Regions from separate parts of the Mesorhizobium sp. M0208 genome, predicted to be linked through region 1. Evidence: predicted binding sites of a transcription regulator. Region 1 holds the regulator's gene; each other region holds the start of a gene.
The links. The regulator LexA, encoded in region 1, represses DNA repair genes until DNA is damaged. The targets are predictions, from matches to a motif close to TGTTCNNNNTGTGTTCNG.
Positions count from the first base shown of each region.

Region 2: NKJ17_RS27320 (metallopeptidase family protein) is a predicted target of LexA. The motif match lies at 3,050-3,067, and genes of this name have one in related genera.
Region 3: NKJ17_RS19535 (PA0069 family radical SAM protein) is a predicted target of LexA. The motif match lies at 2,576-2,593, and genes of this name have one in related genera.

Region 1 covers NZ_JAMYSP010000008.1:139,236-144,543, reverse strand. Annotated here, with positions in the region: gene NKJ17_RS11200 (molybdopterin molybdotransferase MoeA) at 1-899, shown strand, start outside; gene NKJ17_RS11195 (hormone-sensitive lipase) at 907-1,737, opposite strand; partial or broken gene kynU (kynureninase) at 1,834-3,080, opposite strand; gene lexA (transcriptional repressor LexA) at 3,530-4,264, shown strand; gene NKJ17_RS11180 (ComEC/Rec2 family competence protein) at 4,258-5,308, opposite strand, start outside.
Region 2 covers NZ_JAMYSP010000037.1:34,749-40,056, forward strand. Annotated here, with positions in the region: gene NKJ17_RS27305 (DUF4153 domain-containing protein) at 1-796, opposite strand, end outside; gene NKJ17_RS27310 (HpcH/HpaI aldolase/citrate lyase family protein) at 1,075-1,956, shown strand; gene NKJ17_RS27315 (DUF1737 domain-containing protein) at 1,985-2,191, shown strand; gene NKJ17_RS27320 (metallopeptidase family protein) at 2,486-2,908, opposite strand; gene NKJ17_RS27325 (DUF3800 domain-containing protein) at 3,142-3,894, shown strand; gene NKJ17_RS27330 (ImuA family protein) at 4,066-5,148, shown strand; gene NKJ17_RS27335 (DUF6504 family protein) at 5,081-5,308, shown strand, end outside.
Region 3 covers NZ_JAMYSP010000019.1:48,292-53,599, reverse strand. Annotated here, with positions in the region: gene NKJ17_RS19545 (F0F1 ATP synthase subunit B) at 1-229, shown strand, start outside; gene rnhB (ribonuclease HII) at 483-1,178, opposite strand; gene NKJ17_RS19535 (PA0069 family radical SAM protein) at 1,347-2,501, opposite strand; gene NKJ17_RS19530 (glycosyltransferase) at 2,653-3,156, shown strand; gene NKJ17_RS19525 (phytanoyl-CoA dioxygenase family protein) at 3,346-4,320, shown strand; gene moaB (molybdenum cofactor biosynthesis protein B) at 4,354-4,896, opposite strand; gene NKJ17_RS19515 (4-(cytidine 5'-diphospho)-2-C-methyl-D-erythritol kinase) at 4,883-5,308, opposite strand, start outside.

The sequences.
Region 1 (5,308 bases):
GCACCGACACTATCGTCATCCAGGAGAACGTCCGCGACCTCGGCGGCGGCAGCGTCGAAGTGACAGAGCCGACGGTGCAGGGGCGCAACATCCGCCGCCTTGGGCTCGATTTCGCCAAGGGCGATGTCCTGCTGCCCAAAGGCCGCCTGCTCGATTCGGCCGCCTTGTCGCTGGCGGCATCGGCCAATCACCCCGAGGTCGGCGTGGTCAAACGGCCGCTGGTCGCCATCATCGCCACCGGCGACGAATTGCTGCCGCCGGGCAGCGAGCTTGGCCCCGACCAGATCATCTCCTCTAACGCCTATGGTGTCGCTGCCGCCGCACAGTCGGTCGGTGCGCGGGCGCTCGACCTCGGTATCGCGCCGGACCGCAGGGAGGCGATCGCGGCATTGGTTGAAAAGGCCGTGAAGGCTGGCGCGAACGTCATCGTCACGCTGGGCGGTGCCTCGGTCGGCGACCACGACTTCGTCCATGACGTGCTGACCGGGCAAGGCATGACGCTCGATTTCTGGAAGATCGCCATGCGACCGGGCAAGCCGCTGATGTTCGGGCGGCTGGGCGACATTCGCTGCATCGGCCTGCCCGGCAACCCCGTGGCGAGCCTGGTCTGCGCTCAGCTCTTCCTGAAGCCGCTGCTGGCGCGGCTCGGCGGCCGCGCCTTTCAGCAGGATATCCGTCGGGCACGGCTCGGTGCTGCCATGCCGGCCAACGATCTCAGGCAAGATTATGTGCGGGCTGTTGTCACAGACGACGCCGGTGCGCTCGTGGCGACGCCGTTCGGCATCCAGGACTCCTCGATGCTGAAAATGCTGGCCGATGCCAACGGGCTGATCGTCCGCGCGCCGTTCGCGCCTGCTGCGGCGGCGGGCTCCCCCTGCGACGTGCTGATGCTACGCTGAACCTGCCTCACTCCGAGGTCAAGGTCCGGGTCAGCGGATGGTCTGGATCGGCCAAACCGTCGATGATGTTGAAATGATGCCGGTCGGGCTCGACCACGGAGCTGGTCGCGGCACCCAGGCCGATCCAGATGTTGGCCAGCAACGCGCTCTGGCGCAGGAATTCGGCGCGCTCGCCGCCGCCGGCCCAGCAGGTCAGGCGGGCCTTTTCCATCGGGCGCAGCAGCACCGGACTTTCGGCCTGCGCCTCGGCCTCATCGATCGCCAGCGTCTCGTTCATGCCGGTGCGCATGATCGGGCGCAAATCATGCACCCCCGAGATCGACACCACGTGACGAACGCGCCGGACCACTTCGGGCGCCAGCGGCGTTGTCCTGGTAACCATCCGGCTAACAAGATGGCCGCCGGCCGAGTGCCCGGTCAGCATCAGCGGCCCTGCGACCATCGCCGCCGCCTTGCCTATCGCCGCGCCGACTTCCTTGACGATGCTGCCAATGCGTATCTGCGGACAGAGCGTGTAGGACGGCATGGCAACTGCATAGCCGCGATCAACAGCGCCCGCGGCAAGATGTGACCAGAAACTCTTGTCGAATGCCATCCAGTAGCCGCCATGGACGAACACCACGACCCCCTTCGGCTTGGTGGCCGGCAGGAAAAGATCGAACCGGTTGCGTGGGTTATCGCCATAGGCCAGGTCGAGCCGCGCCCTGCCCTCGGTCGAAAGCGCCTCGCGGAAAACCTGCGCGGGCTCGACCCAGGCCGCCGGCCAGCGATCGCTGCCGGCTATGTTGGCGCCGTTGGCATAGGCGTTGTCCCAATCGGCAATATGACGTTCGAACACCCTGCGCCCTCCCTGGCAATATGGCCTTGCAACCTAGCCGCGAGCATCGCGCGGCGCATCATCGCCAGCCTCACGATTCCAGCTCTCGCATCAATCTCAAGTGACAGCCGCCTTGATGGCGAAGCGCGCATCCTTCCACGCACCGGTGCGCAGGATGTCCTCAAGCACTTCGACGGCCTGCCAGACATCGGCATAGCCGACATAGAGCGGGGTGAAGCCGAAGCGCATGGTCGATGGCGCGCGAAAATCGCCGATCACACCACGTTCGATCAGCGCGCGCATGATCTGGTAGCCATGCTCATGCATGAATGAAATCTGGCTGCCGCGTTTTTCCCCATCGCGCGTGCTTTCGAGCGTGAGACCGTAAGTGCCGCACTTTGCCTCGACAAGCTCGATGAACAGATCGGCCAGTGCGATGCTCTTCTTGCGCACCGCAGTCATGTCGACATCGTCCCAGATGTCGAGCGCGCCCTTCAGCGTGCGCATCGAAAGGATCGGCTGGGTGCCGCACAGAAACCGGCGGATGCCGGTGCCGGCCGCATAGCCTGGCTCGAAGGCGAAGGGCCGTGCATGGCCCCACCAGCCGGTGAGCGGCTGCTGGATGTCGGAAAGATGCCGCTCAGCCGCATAGATGAAGGCAGGCGCGCCCGGGCCGCCATTCAGATATTTATAGGTGCAGCCAACGGCAAAATCGGCGTTTGCTTTGTCGAGCTCGACTGGCATCGCGCCAGCGGTGTGGCAGAGATCCCAGACGATCATCGCCCCGGCTTCCTGGGCCCTGCGCGTCAGAGCCGGCATGTCGCGCAGTTCGCCCGATTGTAGTTGACGTGATTGACCAGCACCACGGCGGTGCGATCGTCGATCAGTTCCTCGATGGTCGGCGCGTCGACCCCCGAGAGGCGCAGCAGCGCATCTTTTCGCGTCGAAACCACACCCTCAGCCATGTAGAGGTCTGTCGGAAAACTATCGCCCTCGGCGACGATGGCCTGCCGCTCCGGTCGCATGGCCATGGCCGCGTGCAGCAGCTTGTAGATGTTGACCGACGTCGTGTCGCAGACCACCGTCTGGCCGACCGCGGCACCGATCAGGCGCCCGAACTGGTCGCCAAGTTCAAGCGGCATGTTGAACCAGCGGGCCGTGTTCCATGCGCGGATGAGATCATGCGACCATTCTTCGGTCGCGGCCTTGCGCAATTCATCGAAGGCGGCACGTGAAGCAGCTCCTAGCGAATTGCCGTCGAGATAGATCACTCCTTGCGGCAACACAAAGCGGTCGCGTATCGCGCGCAGCGGATCCGCGGCATCCATCGCCTTTACGGCCACGAGATCGGGAATTCCCGTCATGATTTGCCTGCTCCCCCAAAAAATCCAACGCAACGCCGGACACGTATCGACTGTTCTTCCATTACCTGGTTGCGCGCAGCAAGGCTCCACCGGCGAGAAGCAGCCTGACCAGGCGGTGGAAACCGGGACTTAACCCCGAGGTTGGCGTTTTGAGTTCGTTTCGTTCACGGTGCATTGACCAAACCGCACATTCGATAGGGGTTCACTTCCGTGCCCTTTGCCGACGGACGGCCGATGCCAATGCGCCCTTCCGGGACGCCAGAAGGGCGCAAACGAAAGCAGAATCAAGGCGATGAGGCTCGCGGCGGCGAAAATACGGTGCGCCGGCAGGGGACGTCGTTTGTTTCCCGAGCCTTAACGCATTCATTAAACTTTAAACAGTTGCGGAACACAACTGGAACAGATAGTGTCTGTTCTGGGTTTGTTTTCTGATTCTGTTGGGGGTCGCTATGCTGACACGCAAACAACACGAACTGCTTATGTTCATCCACGAAAGGTTGAAGGAAAGCGGTATCCCACCTTCCTTCGACGAGATGAAGGAAGCGCTCGACCTGGCTTCCAAATCCGGAATCCACCGACTGATTACGGCGCTGGAGGAGCGCGGCTTCATTCGCCGTTTGCCCAACCGGGCCCGTGCGCTGGAGGTGCTACGCCTGCCTGACTCGATCGCCCCCGGCCTCAATGCGGCACGCAAGTTCTCGCCGAGTGTCATCCAGGGCAGTCTTGGGCAAGGTGCCCCTCGGCAGGGCAAGCCGACATCGTCGCGCGTCCCTGCAGCCGGCAATGACGACGATGTCGTCGCCGCCGTTTCGATCCCGGTAATGGGCCGCATCGCCGCTGGCGTGCCGATCGATGCTATCCAGCACCAGACGCATTCGATTTCGGTGCCGCCGGATATGATCATGGGCGGCGAGCATTATGCGCTCGAGGTCAAAGGCGATTCGATGATCGAGGCTGGCATTTTCGACGGCGACACGGTGATCATCCGCAACGCCGATACGGCGAGCCCCGGTGAGATCGTGGTGGCCCTGGTCGACGAGGAGGAAGCAACGCTGAAGCGGTTCCGCCGCAAGGGCGCCTCGATCGCCCTGGAAGCCGCCAATCCGGCCTACGAGACGCGCATCTTCGGACCAGACAGGGTCAAGGTGCAGGGCAAGCTCGTTGGGCTGATCCGCCGCTACTGAGTTGCGCCCTTGGTGCCGGCTTTTGGATTGTCGGCCCTGCGGTATGGCGGCAGGCCGCGCGCCGCGCGTGAAAATTTCCGCTGCACGTGCCAGGGCCGGTATGATTTTTCGACGGCGAAGCGGATTTCGGCGCGTGTTGCCGCTTGTGGATCGAAATAGACGGCCGCACTTCCCGCGCGCGCCAGTTGCCGTTTGGTGACGACGAGGACCAGCCGGTCGTAGTAGCAGGGATTATGGGCGGTGGCGTCGTCGATGACGATCAAGCTGGCGAAGGCACAGGCTGGCCGTGCGGTATCGCGGTCCTTGGCTTGCGCAATGATCGCGCCGGATGGATGCCTGGCGAGGCAGAGACCGTCCGTGCAAATGAAGGGCATGCCCGGCGGCAGGTCGGCCGGATCGGCAATGTCGAATTGCGGATCGTTCTTTCCAGGTGTTTCCGGCGCGACGATAGCCTCTGATGTGAGCGCGCGTTTCCAGTTGTCGATGGTGAACTCATTCGGGCGTGCCCGGTTGACCGCGAGTTCACCGCTGCCGATCGGCAGCGCGACCAGCCGTGCGTCCTCCGAGATCAATACGTCGGGTACGCGCGTCTGCGTTGTTGTTAGCAAGCCGGCGAGCGCAAAAGGAATTGCCGCGAGCCGCAACCAGGTCGTCGCCATGCTGGCAATGACGAGGGCGATCGTCACCAAAAGGACAGATCTCAGCGAAATCAACCCCACCGCATCGATCGGCGAGCGCTCGGAGATCCACGCGGACAGGGCGATCATCGCCGTCAGCCCCTTGCCCATCACGTAGAGGAAAGGTCCATCCGCGCCGAACGGCATCGCCAGCGCGCTGAGGACGGCGAAGGGCATGACGACCAGTGAGACGACGGGCATGATGGCCAGATTGGCGAACAGGCTGAGCGGCGCCACGCGCTGGAAATGCCATATGGCGAAAAGCGCCGTGGCGCTCCCTGCAATGATTGAGGTCATCGCCAGGCCGCCCATGCCCAGCAGGACCTTTCGCGTGGCGAGGCGTAGCGGCGACCGCCGAGGCGGCGGC
Region 2 (5,308 bases), on a different contig from region 1:
CGTCGAGTGCGCTCTGCACCGCGAACAGGATGTTGAAGACGACGAGCGCGCGGAGGATAGCGGCCTTGCCGAAGACGATGTCCTCGATGGTGGTCCTGGTGGCCGGCGTCGCCGGTGCGCTGGCTGGCGACACCCTGCGGCGGCGGAGAAAGCGCGGCAGGCGCGGCTGCAGAAATGCCCAGACGCAGGCAAGCACGAACAGCCAGAAGGCGAGACGTGGCAGCTGGACGAGGTCGAGCAGTGCCATCAGGTCGATCAGCGAGAACCAATATTCAATGACCGGATTGGCGGCGCCGAACAGCGCGAGGAACACTGCGCCGAGGCCCAGCGGCATGACCCAGACGGCGATCGCCGCAAGGCGCACGCGCCGCCGGCCAAGCCGCCGCGCCGCCGTGCGCCAGCGGAAGAAATCAAGGACGAGCCGAAATGGCGTTGCAAGCAGGAACAGCGAGAGTTGGCCGGCAATACGGGCAAGGCCGCGCCGCAACCGTCCGGCCAGTGAAAGCGCGAAGATGGCCAGCCCCGCCAGCGCGATCGAGACGGACAGTGCGCTGACATTTTCCACAAGCGGCAGCAGCGCCATGAGCAGCGCAACCGGCTTGAACCAGAATTTGCCATCGTTGAAGGAGCCGAGAGGATGGAGAGCCATGCTCGCCGCGGCAATCGCAACGCCGAACAGGAAAAGCGTGATGCCCGCCGGTTGGCCATAGAAGAAAAAATCGGCCAGCGCGACGAGCAGGACGGCAACGCCGAAGCGGTTGCAATAGCTCGGCGCCGCCGGGAGGAATACTATCATGATCGGGCTTTCTCGGCGGCTTTGATGCGGCCGGTGGGCGGGGATTTCCGGACGAAAGGGAGGAGGTTTACCGAAGTCCGGGGCGGATCGACGAGCCACCAGCTTTCGCGGCGAAGCCGGTACGGCAGGGACCAACGGGAGTTCGTTTGCTCTTGCATGCCGCCCTTGTCGCATCCGGTCGGGTGGCAAGCGGGGCGGAGACGAGGAGATTTTCCGAAGTTGCGTGCAGTTTTTATGCACGGCTTGCCTCGGCCGGCTGCAGACGGCATAGATCGGAGATGACCACCGAAAGCTACCGCCCGCGCCGCTCGGTGCTTTACGTCCCGGCTTCGAACGACAAGGCGCTGGCCAAGATCCAATCGCTGGCCTGCGATACCGTCGTCATCGATCTCGAGGACGCCGTCGCCCCGGCCGACAAGCCTTCCGCGCGCGAAAAGCTGGTGGCGATTTTCGCCGGCCATTCCAACCGGCGCTGCGAGATGGTCGTGCGCATCAACGCGCTGTCGAGCGAGTGGGGCGGCGCCGACCTGCTGGCCGCGGCAAAATGCTCGCCCGACGCCATCCTGCTGCCCAAGGTCGACACGCCGCGCGACATTCTCGAGGCCGGCGACGTGCTCGACGACAATTTTATCGCCGACGAAGTCAAGCTATGGGCGATGATCGAGACGCCCAGGGCGCTGCTCAATATCGGGCCGATCGCTGAGCTCGGCCGCGACCCGGCCTCTCGACTGGTTTGTTTCGTTGCCGGAACGAACGACCTGGTCAAGGACACCGGCATTCTCGCCACGCCCGATCGGCGCTATCTCGTTCCATGGCTGATGCAGATGGTGCTCGCCGCGCGCGCCGGCGGCCTCGACCTGCTCGATGGTGTCTTCAATGATTTTCGCGATATGGACGGGTTTGCGCGCGAGTGCACGGAAGCGGCCGCCATGGGTTTTGACGGCAAGTCGCTGATCCATCCGGCTCAGATCGAAGCCGCGAACCGCGCCTTTGCACCGTCGCCCGAAGCAATAGCCGAAGCGCGCGCGGTCAAGGATGCCTTCGCGCTCGCCCAAAATACCGGTAGGGCGGTAGTTGCGCTGAACGGCAAGATGGTCGAGCGGCTGCATCTGGCGCAGGCCGAAAAACTGCTGGCGAAGGCCGCCGCTGTTCGCGCATGACTAACGCAACTGACGACAGGATTGAAGAATGAAACTCTACCGTTTTCTGTCCGGTCCGGACGATTCCAGCTTCTGCCACAAGGTGACGGCGGCGTTGAACAAGGGCTGGCACCTGTTCGGCTCGCCGACCTATGCCTATGACCAGGAAGCCAAGACCATGCGCTGCGGCCAGGCCGTGGTGAAGGACATCGAGGGCCAGGAATACGGCCCCGACACCAAGCTCAGCGATTGGTAGGGAGGTTCGCTGAAGCGCTCGTCCTTCGTCATCCTAGGGCGTAGCAGTCGCGAAGCGACGTCGCGGAGTACCCTAGGATCCATGCCGTTACCTCTGCCGAAGGGCACGGCGGATCAGGATTAGTCTAGTGTGATCTACCACCGATCGGGATAGCCCCGTTACCCAGAACGGGATGATGAGCGTTCGGTTCTGCACCGCCGGCGCACTGCATCACTATCACGGCATGGATCCTGGGGTCTGCGCCGCGTCGCTTCGCTCCTTGCTCCGCCCCAGGATGACGAGGAGCGGGGTCGCTCACTCCGCTGCCTCTTCGATCTTCTCCATATCGTCGTCCGACAGGCCGAAATGGTGGCCGATCTCGTGGATCAGCACATGGGTGACGATGTCGCCCAGCGTTTCCTCGTTCTCGGCCCAGTAGTCGAGGATGGCGCGACGATAGAGGGTGATGCGGTTCGGCCCCTCGCCGGTCTGCGGATTCCAGCGCTCGGCGATGCCGCGCCCCTCGAACAGGCCGAGCAGGTCGAAGGGCGTTTCCAGCGAAAGGTCGTCCATGATCTCGTCGGTCGGGAATTCGGCGATCTGAATGACGATCTCGCCGGTCAACTTGCGAAAGTCCTCCGGCAGATGGGCATAGGCCTCCAGCGCCAGGAGCTCGATTTCCTCCATCGTTGGCGAAAGCTGGTCGTGCCAGATGCGTGTTTGGTAGATGCGAGCCATGCTTTGTCCTTTGATCCCGGCATATAGGCTTTCAGGCCGAACTCGGCAAATGGTCGGGCTGCCGCCTTTGCCCCAGGATCATAAGCAGGAATAAATTCAGCGTGTCGTAATTCGCGTACGCACTGAGGAGGTGGTACCGTGCTGAACAAATTTCGAGCCGATGAGTCGACGGAAATGGTGGAAGGCGCGTCCTAGAGTTCCGCGACACCTTTCTTGCCCCTCGGGAAGGTTTGGTGGTCGTGATTGAGGTCTACCTAGACGAATCTGGCACTGACCATGACTCGCAAATTCTTTCCGTATCCGCCGTTTGGGCTTCAAAAGAAGACTGGCAGATCTGGACCCTCGAGTGGATCGTGGCGAAGGCGCCGATAAAAATTCACCACTCGGTCGATTGCCATAACAGGCATGGGGAGTACGAAGGGTGGACCCGTGAAGAGCGAGATAGACACGTCAAGCGCATCCTGCCGGTAGTCAAAAACCACTACATTCGGGGCATTATCGCCGCCGTCGACAGGCGGAAACTGAGCGAGGTCTTGGCTCACAAACATAGCTTAGCCATCAAGCCGGAAGACATGGTACGCGGCTGGTACTACATCTGCCTGCAATGGGCCCTTCGCAGCACGTGGGAGAAACTCGCATCGGAAGGCCACGATAACATCGCATTCGTCCATGAAGCCAACCAGTACAGCGCGGCGGCGACTGAGGCGTTCCAGCAAGTCCAGCGGCATTTTCCGGGAAAATCGGCGACTTTCAATTTCGGCTCAAAAACTAGGCACCCACCGCTTCAATGCGCAGACGTATTGGCATATGAGGGGAACCATCAAATGAGGAATTTTCGCGGTCCCCTACGAAAAACCCTCCAAGCTATCGACCCTAGCTTCAGCCGCTTTAGCTTTCGCAAATATGACGATGAAGAAGTCGATCAAATCGCCGACTTTACCGCCCAATATTTGAGACGCGTCGCTTCAGAATTGGCTTCAGGCTAGAGTCAAAAGCCGCCCCCTTTTTATCAACCCCAGGCTCCCGAGCGGTTTCCTTGAAAAGCTCGGATTGCTCTTTCTGGGAATAAATTCCCCATGACTCCGCTTGACTCTTCGGGCGGCCTCTGGAATCTATAGGAACATAACGGGAACAATTGTGAGTGGAAGCTGACCGTCATGGCGACAAGCGCCGTGGCGCGGGAGACTGTTTTTGCCCTGCGCCGCCAGATCGCGAAGATCGAAGGGACCTTGCCCGAGCGCCTGGAGGCGCCGGCCAGTTCGTCGTTTGACGCGGATGTCCCTCGTCAGAGTCTGACACCCTCTCGGCATCCGACACCCGCTCGGAATCTGACCATTGTCCGGCGCGGCCTCGCCGTGGCGCCGCCCGATGCGTTTTTGCGCACCGGCGCCGAGCGCCTCGATGCTGCGCTGAGCGGCGGCCTGCCGAAGGCGGCGGTGAGCGAGTTTCATGGCGCCGCGACCCGCGATGCCGGGGTCGTTGCCGGTTTTGCCTTGTCGCTCGTCAGCCTGATCCTAAGCCAGGGGCCGCGATTGCCGGTGCTGTGGATCGGCACATCAGAGGTTTTCCGCGAGGCCGGCTTTCCCTATGCCAGGGGGCTTCACGCCTTCTTCGGCATCGAGCCGGAGCAATTGCTGTTTTCCGAGGCGCCAAGGCTGCTCGATGCGCTGTGGATCGCCGAGGAGGCTGCCCGGATGACGGCGCTGGCCGCCGTCATCCTCGAAATCCGCGGCAGCCCGCAGCGGCTTGACCTCACCGCGACGCGGCGGCTGCACGCCCGCGCGCAGAGTGCGGGCCGGCCGCTGTTCCTGCTGCGCCAGGCCGGCGAGCCCGAACCGACGGCAGCGCCCGTCCGCCTCATCCTGTCGGCGGCACCGGCGGCAACGCGTAAGACGCTTGCCGGGCCGCTCGCCGGCTCGATCGGCCGGCCCGCCTTCACCGTCGCCATCGGCAAGAGCCGCACGGCCTTGCCCGGAAAATTCACACTGGAGTGGAACCCCGATGAACGCATATTCGAAGAAAGACGGGGCGAGCAAGGAAGGTCTCAGGAATGGGCCCCAGAACGGCCAAAGAATCCTATCCCTGTGGTTTCCGCATCTCGCCGCCGAGAGAATCCTGCGGCAGCGTCTGGGGCGGTCCTGGCGTTCCCGGCCGTCGGATCACCTGCCGCTGGTGATCAGTCACCGCGACCGGAACGCCCAGCGCATCGCCGCCCTCGACGAGCGGGCCGAGGCGCTTAATCTGAAGCGCGGCATGGGCATAGCCGACGCACGCGCCATGCATCCCTCGATCGACATCGTGGAGGCCGATCCGGAGGCCGACCGGCGCCTGCTCGAAGGCCTCGCCGACTGGTGCGACCGCTATACCCCGCTGGTGGCGCTTGACGGGACCGACGGCCTC
Region 3 (5,308 bases), on a different contig from region 1:
TGCCGCCGAGGCGCACAAGAAGACCGAGGACTATGTCGCCCGGCGCACCGCCTTGGCCGAGCAGAAGATCGGCCAGGCCGAGCGCGAAGCGATCGGCGAAGTGCGCGCCAGCGCTGTCGACATCGCGGTCGAAGCCGCGCGCGCGCTGCTGGCCGGCAAGATCGACGCCAAGGCCGGCGCCGACCTGTTCAACGCCTCCCTGCAGGATTTGAAGTCGAAACTGAATTAAGCGACTTCGTCGAGAAATTCATCGAAAGCCGCCTGGGAAACCCGGCGGCTTTTTTGTTGGCGAAAGCGGCAGAGCGCATAATCTCCCCCCTCGAGGGGGAGATGTCGCCAAAGGCGACAGAGGGGGTCGGCCTGGCGCGACGCCACGTGGGACGAAAGAGAACGTTGGCGCTTCACGCGAGGCGACCCCCTCTGGCCTGCCGGCCATCTCCCCCTCGAGGGGGGAGATCCGCGCTCAGCCGCTTTCGCCAATCTCAATCCAAACCCGAAAAAACCTCTTCCTCCAGCACCTCGGTGCCGCCGAACCGGAACGGCGCGAAGGAGGCGCGGTGCAGCCGCGCCACCGGCCCGTGCAGATCGATCGCCGTGCGATGGCGCACAGTGGCGTAGCCCATATGCAGTTCGAAGCCGTAACGCGCATGATGGCTGCCGCAGCCGCACATCATGCGGTCGCGCAACACCTTGGCGACGATCGAGGCTGCGGCGATCGACTGCGAGCGCTGGTCGCCCTTGATCAGCGCTTTGCCCTCGCAGGGCAGGCCGGGCGGCACGTCGCGGCCGTCGGCCAGTGCCAGCTTCGGCCGGATTGACAGGCCGGCCACTGCACGGCGCATCGCCTCCAGGCTGGCCCTGAGAATGTTGGAGGCATCGATGCCTTCGGCGCTGACCGAGGCCATCGACACGGCGAGTGCGGAGCCGAGGATTTTCATGAACAGCGCCTCACGCTGCAAATGCGTCAGCCGCTTGGAATCATCGAGGCCGTCGGGGATGTTGGCGGGATCGAGCACCACCGCTGCCGCCACCACCGGCCCGGCGAGTGGGCCGCGGCCGGCCTCGTCCATCCCCGCCACCGGCCAAAGGCCTTCGGCCATCGCTCTCGTCTCGAACGAGAAGTCGGGTTTCTCGACGATTTCGAAGAGAAGCGGAGAATCGGAACGCGGGCGAGCCATGGTGCGGCGAGGTTCGCATCGGCTCCGATTCTCCGCAAGTCCCCTCCGGGTCGGGCGGGGCACCGGACCAGGAGGGGGCTACCGTCTGCAAGCCCGGGGACAGGACAGGCCGGACGGGATTTTTCGCCTGCTGCGGCCGCTTCAAAGCGGCTGGCGCGAGACGCTTTGTCACAGCAGCATCAGCTGCTCGGTTGCCTTGGCAGCGGGGACGAACTGGTCGGTCCTGAGCGAGCGCCGTTCGGCATTGAGGCCGAGCCGTTTGGCGGCGATCTCGAAACGCCGGCCAATCTGCCAGGCATAGGGGCCGGAGCCTTTCATGCGCTTGCCCCATTCCGAATCGTAGTCCTTGCCGTCGCGCATCGAACGGATCAGCGACATGACGTGGCGATAGCGGTCGGGATAGTGGCGCAGCAGCCAGTCCTTGAAGATCGGCGCGACCTCCAGCGGCAGGCGCAGCAGCACATAGCCTGCTTCACGCGCGCCCGCTGCCTGCGCCGAATCGAGGATGCGCTCCATTTCCGGGTCGGTCAGTCCGGGGATGATCGGCGCGACCATCACCGAGGCCGGAATGCCGGCGTCCGAAAGCTGTCTGATCGCCTCCAGCCGCTTGGTCGGCGTCGACGCGCGCGGCTCCATCGTTCTGGCCAGCATCCTGTCCAATGTCGTCACCGACAGCGCCACCTTGGCCAACCCGCGCTCGGCCATGCGCGACAGAATGTCGATATCGCGGGTCACCAGTGCCGATTTGGTGACGATGCCGACCGGATGGCCGCGCGCCTCCAGCACTTCGAGGATCTCACGCATGATCCGGTATTGCTTCTCTATCGGCTGATAGGGATCGGTGTTGGTGCCTATGGCGATGGTGCGCGGCTGGTAATTATCCCTGGACAATTCCTTGTCGAGCAACCGCGCCGCATCCGGCTTGGCAAACAGCTTCGATTCGAAATCCAGCCCCGGCGACAGGCCCATGAAGCTGTGCGTCGGCCGCGCGAAACAATAGACGCAGCCATGTTCGCAGCCGCGATAGGGATTGATCGAGCGGTCGAAGGAGATATCGGGCGATTCGTTGCGGGTGATGATGGTGCGCGGCTTCTCGACCTGTACCTCGGTCTTGAAGGGCGGCAGCTCCTCCAGCGAATTCCAGCCGTCATCGAACACATGCCGGCTGACCGGCTCGAAACGGCCGGACGGATTGATGCCCGCCGACCGGCCGCGATTGCGGTCCGGACGAACGCGCATGCCGCTCTGCTCGATCATCGCATTCGCCATCTCGGCCCTGCCAGCGCCGAAGGCGGCAATGTCGGCACGCACGATCTGTTCCATTTTGGCCCTTTCCCAGGGACTGTCCGCCCGCTGTCGAATCGCTCTGCTCATGAATGTATTCCTATCGCATTGACGAGAACAAAGCAAGAACTTTCTCGCGGCGCGCCGCAAAAACTGGCGCTGCCCACCGCTTTCCGCTATTCGGCTAAACATGCTCAGCGTCCTGATCGAAACCCTGAATGACGAGGAGGGCCTTGCCCGCACGCTCGCCTCGCTGATCGGCGGCGCGGTCGAGGGCGTAGTGCGCGACGTTCTCGTCTGCGATACCGGCTCGACCGATCAGACGCACCGCGTCGCCGAACATGCCGGCTGCCACTATGTCAGTGGCGGCATCGCTGCGGGCATCAGGCAGGCCAAGGGCGACTGGCTGCTCTTGCTGGAACCGGGCGCGCGGCTGGGGGAGGGCTGGATCGACGAGGTCGTCGCCCACACCGCCAGGCAAACCATGGCGGCGCGATTTTCGCGGGCCCGCGGCAGCCGCGCGCCCTTCCTGTCACGCGTATTTGCCGGAAATCGCGCTCTCGCCGAAGGCTTGGTGATCAGCAAGCGTCAGGCCGCCGCGCTGTCTAAGAGCGCCCGCAGCGCCGAAGCGATCGCCCGCGGCCTGGCGACAAGAAGGCTCCACGCCGAGATCTGGGTGGCGCCGCGGAAGTGACGGCTTACCATCCCGGGCCTAGGGAATGCCGCCCAAGCAAATTTTCTGGCGCGTCGTCGCTTATTGTGCATTGCACAAAATCTGGCCGGGGGTTACCATTCCCTGCGAAACGGGCGAATGGGTTTGGGGTGTGCCGGAGCGGCGGCGACGATTATGTCGATGCTGTTCCCCCGACATTTGAGGACCCCGATGACCCTTTCAAGCCCCGACAAGTCCGGCGCTGCAAGCCTCGAGGCGATCGCACGCAATGGCGGTACGCTGCGCCGCATCGCCGCCCGCATCCCGACCTATCTTTCCGACCTTCGCGAGAATCCGGCATGGCTGCCGATGTTCATGCTGGCGCGCACCATGCCGGCGCGGCGGCTGCACTGGCGCGGTGCAAAGCCCGTTCCGCCGGCGCGCAATGTCGGTGAAACGATGTTCGCCGGCGTTGACCGCGATGCCGTCGTCGGCGCGCTGCGCACCGAGGGGCTCTATTCGGGCCTGATGCTGCCGGCCGCCATCCATGAGGAGATCGCCCGCTTCGCCGAGCGCACGCCATGCTTCGGCAATTTCGACCGCCGGCTGGAATTCCTGCCCGAAAAACACGCCGATGCCGAAAAGCATTTCGGCCGTCCGCTGCTCAGCGGCCATTATTTCGAGCGGGTCCTCGACTGCAGCGCTGCGGTCGCCGTGCAGCGCGATCCGCTGCTTCTCGATATCGCAGCGCACTATCTCGGCAGTCAGGCCAAGCTGATCACCACCCGCGTCTGGTGGAGCTTTCCGACCGGTGGCGTCTCGGACGCCGACAAGAACATGGCCTCGCTCGGCAAATACCATTTCGACCTCGACGACTGGCGCATGCTGAAGTTTTTCTTCTACCTGGTGCCGGTCGACAACGACACCGGGCCGCATGTCTATGTCCGCGGCTCCCACAACCGGCGCATCCTGAAGCACCAGCTGACGCTGCTGGTCGGCCATTCGGCGGAAGAGGTGCTGGGCGTCTATGGCGAGCAGAGCCCGGTCACGCTGACCGGGCCGGCCGGCCTCGGCTTTGTCGAGGACCCGTTCGGCTTCCATATGGGCACCGTGCCGACGCGCACGCCGAGGCTGATGATGGAAGTCGGCTTCGGCGTGTCGCCGCCCTCGCGCCGGCGTTTTCACGGCGAGCCGGTCATTCGCTAAACCGAGGTCGCTTGGCTGACATCTTGGCTCGCCTCAGCCGCGCCGCAAATGCTCGTCCAGCCGCGGCATGATCTCGACGAAGTTGCAGGGCATGTGCCGATAGTCGAGCTGCGGCTTCAAGATGCCGTCCCAGGCGTCCTTGCAGGCGCCCGGCGAGCCCGGCAGCACGAAAACGAAGGTGGCATTGACGACGCCGCCGGTTGCCCGGCTCTGGATCGTCGAAGTGCCGATCTTGTCGTAGGAGATGCGGTGGAATACTTCGGAAAAGCCGTCCATGCGCTTTTCGAAGATCGGCTCCAGCGCTTCCGGCGTCACATCGCGGCCGGTGAAGCCGGTGCCGCCGGTGGTGATGACGACATCAATCGCTTCGTCCTTCGACCAGCCCAGGACCTTGTCGCGAATCTTATCGCGGTCGTCGGTGACGATGTCGCGGGCGGCCAGGACATGGCCGGCCTCGGCAATGCGGTCGGCCAGCGTCTGCCCGGATTTGTCGTCGGCGAGGCTGCGCGTATCGGAAACGGTCAGTACCGCGATGCGCACGGGAACGAAGGGGCGGCTCTCGTCAATCCTGGCCATGGGCATCAACCTCCGATGTCACGCTTCGCGTCGCGGCGACAAACCAGTCGGGATGGCGGCCGCGGATATCGACGGCCGCGCGCTTGGCCACATTGCCGGTCTCGAACAGCCCGAAGCAGGTGGCGCCGGAACCGGACATCCTGGCAAAACCGGCTCCGGCCTTGTTGAGCACGGAAAGCGCCTTGCCGATGGCGGGCTGGATTGCGCGCGCCGCAGGCTCGAGATCGTTGCGGGTGATCTCCAGCCAGTTGCGGATGCTGTGGAAGTCGAGGCTGCGCGGCAGCGGCGGCAGCCCCGCATTGTCGCGGCGGCCAAGCGCCTCGAACACGTCGGCCGTCGAGACGGCAGTGCCGGGATTGACGAGCACCAGACCCAGCGCCGGGAAACCCGGCACGAGCGTCAGCTCGTCGCC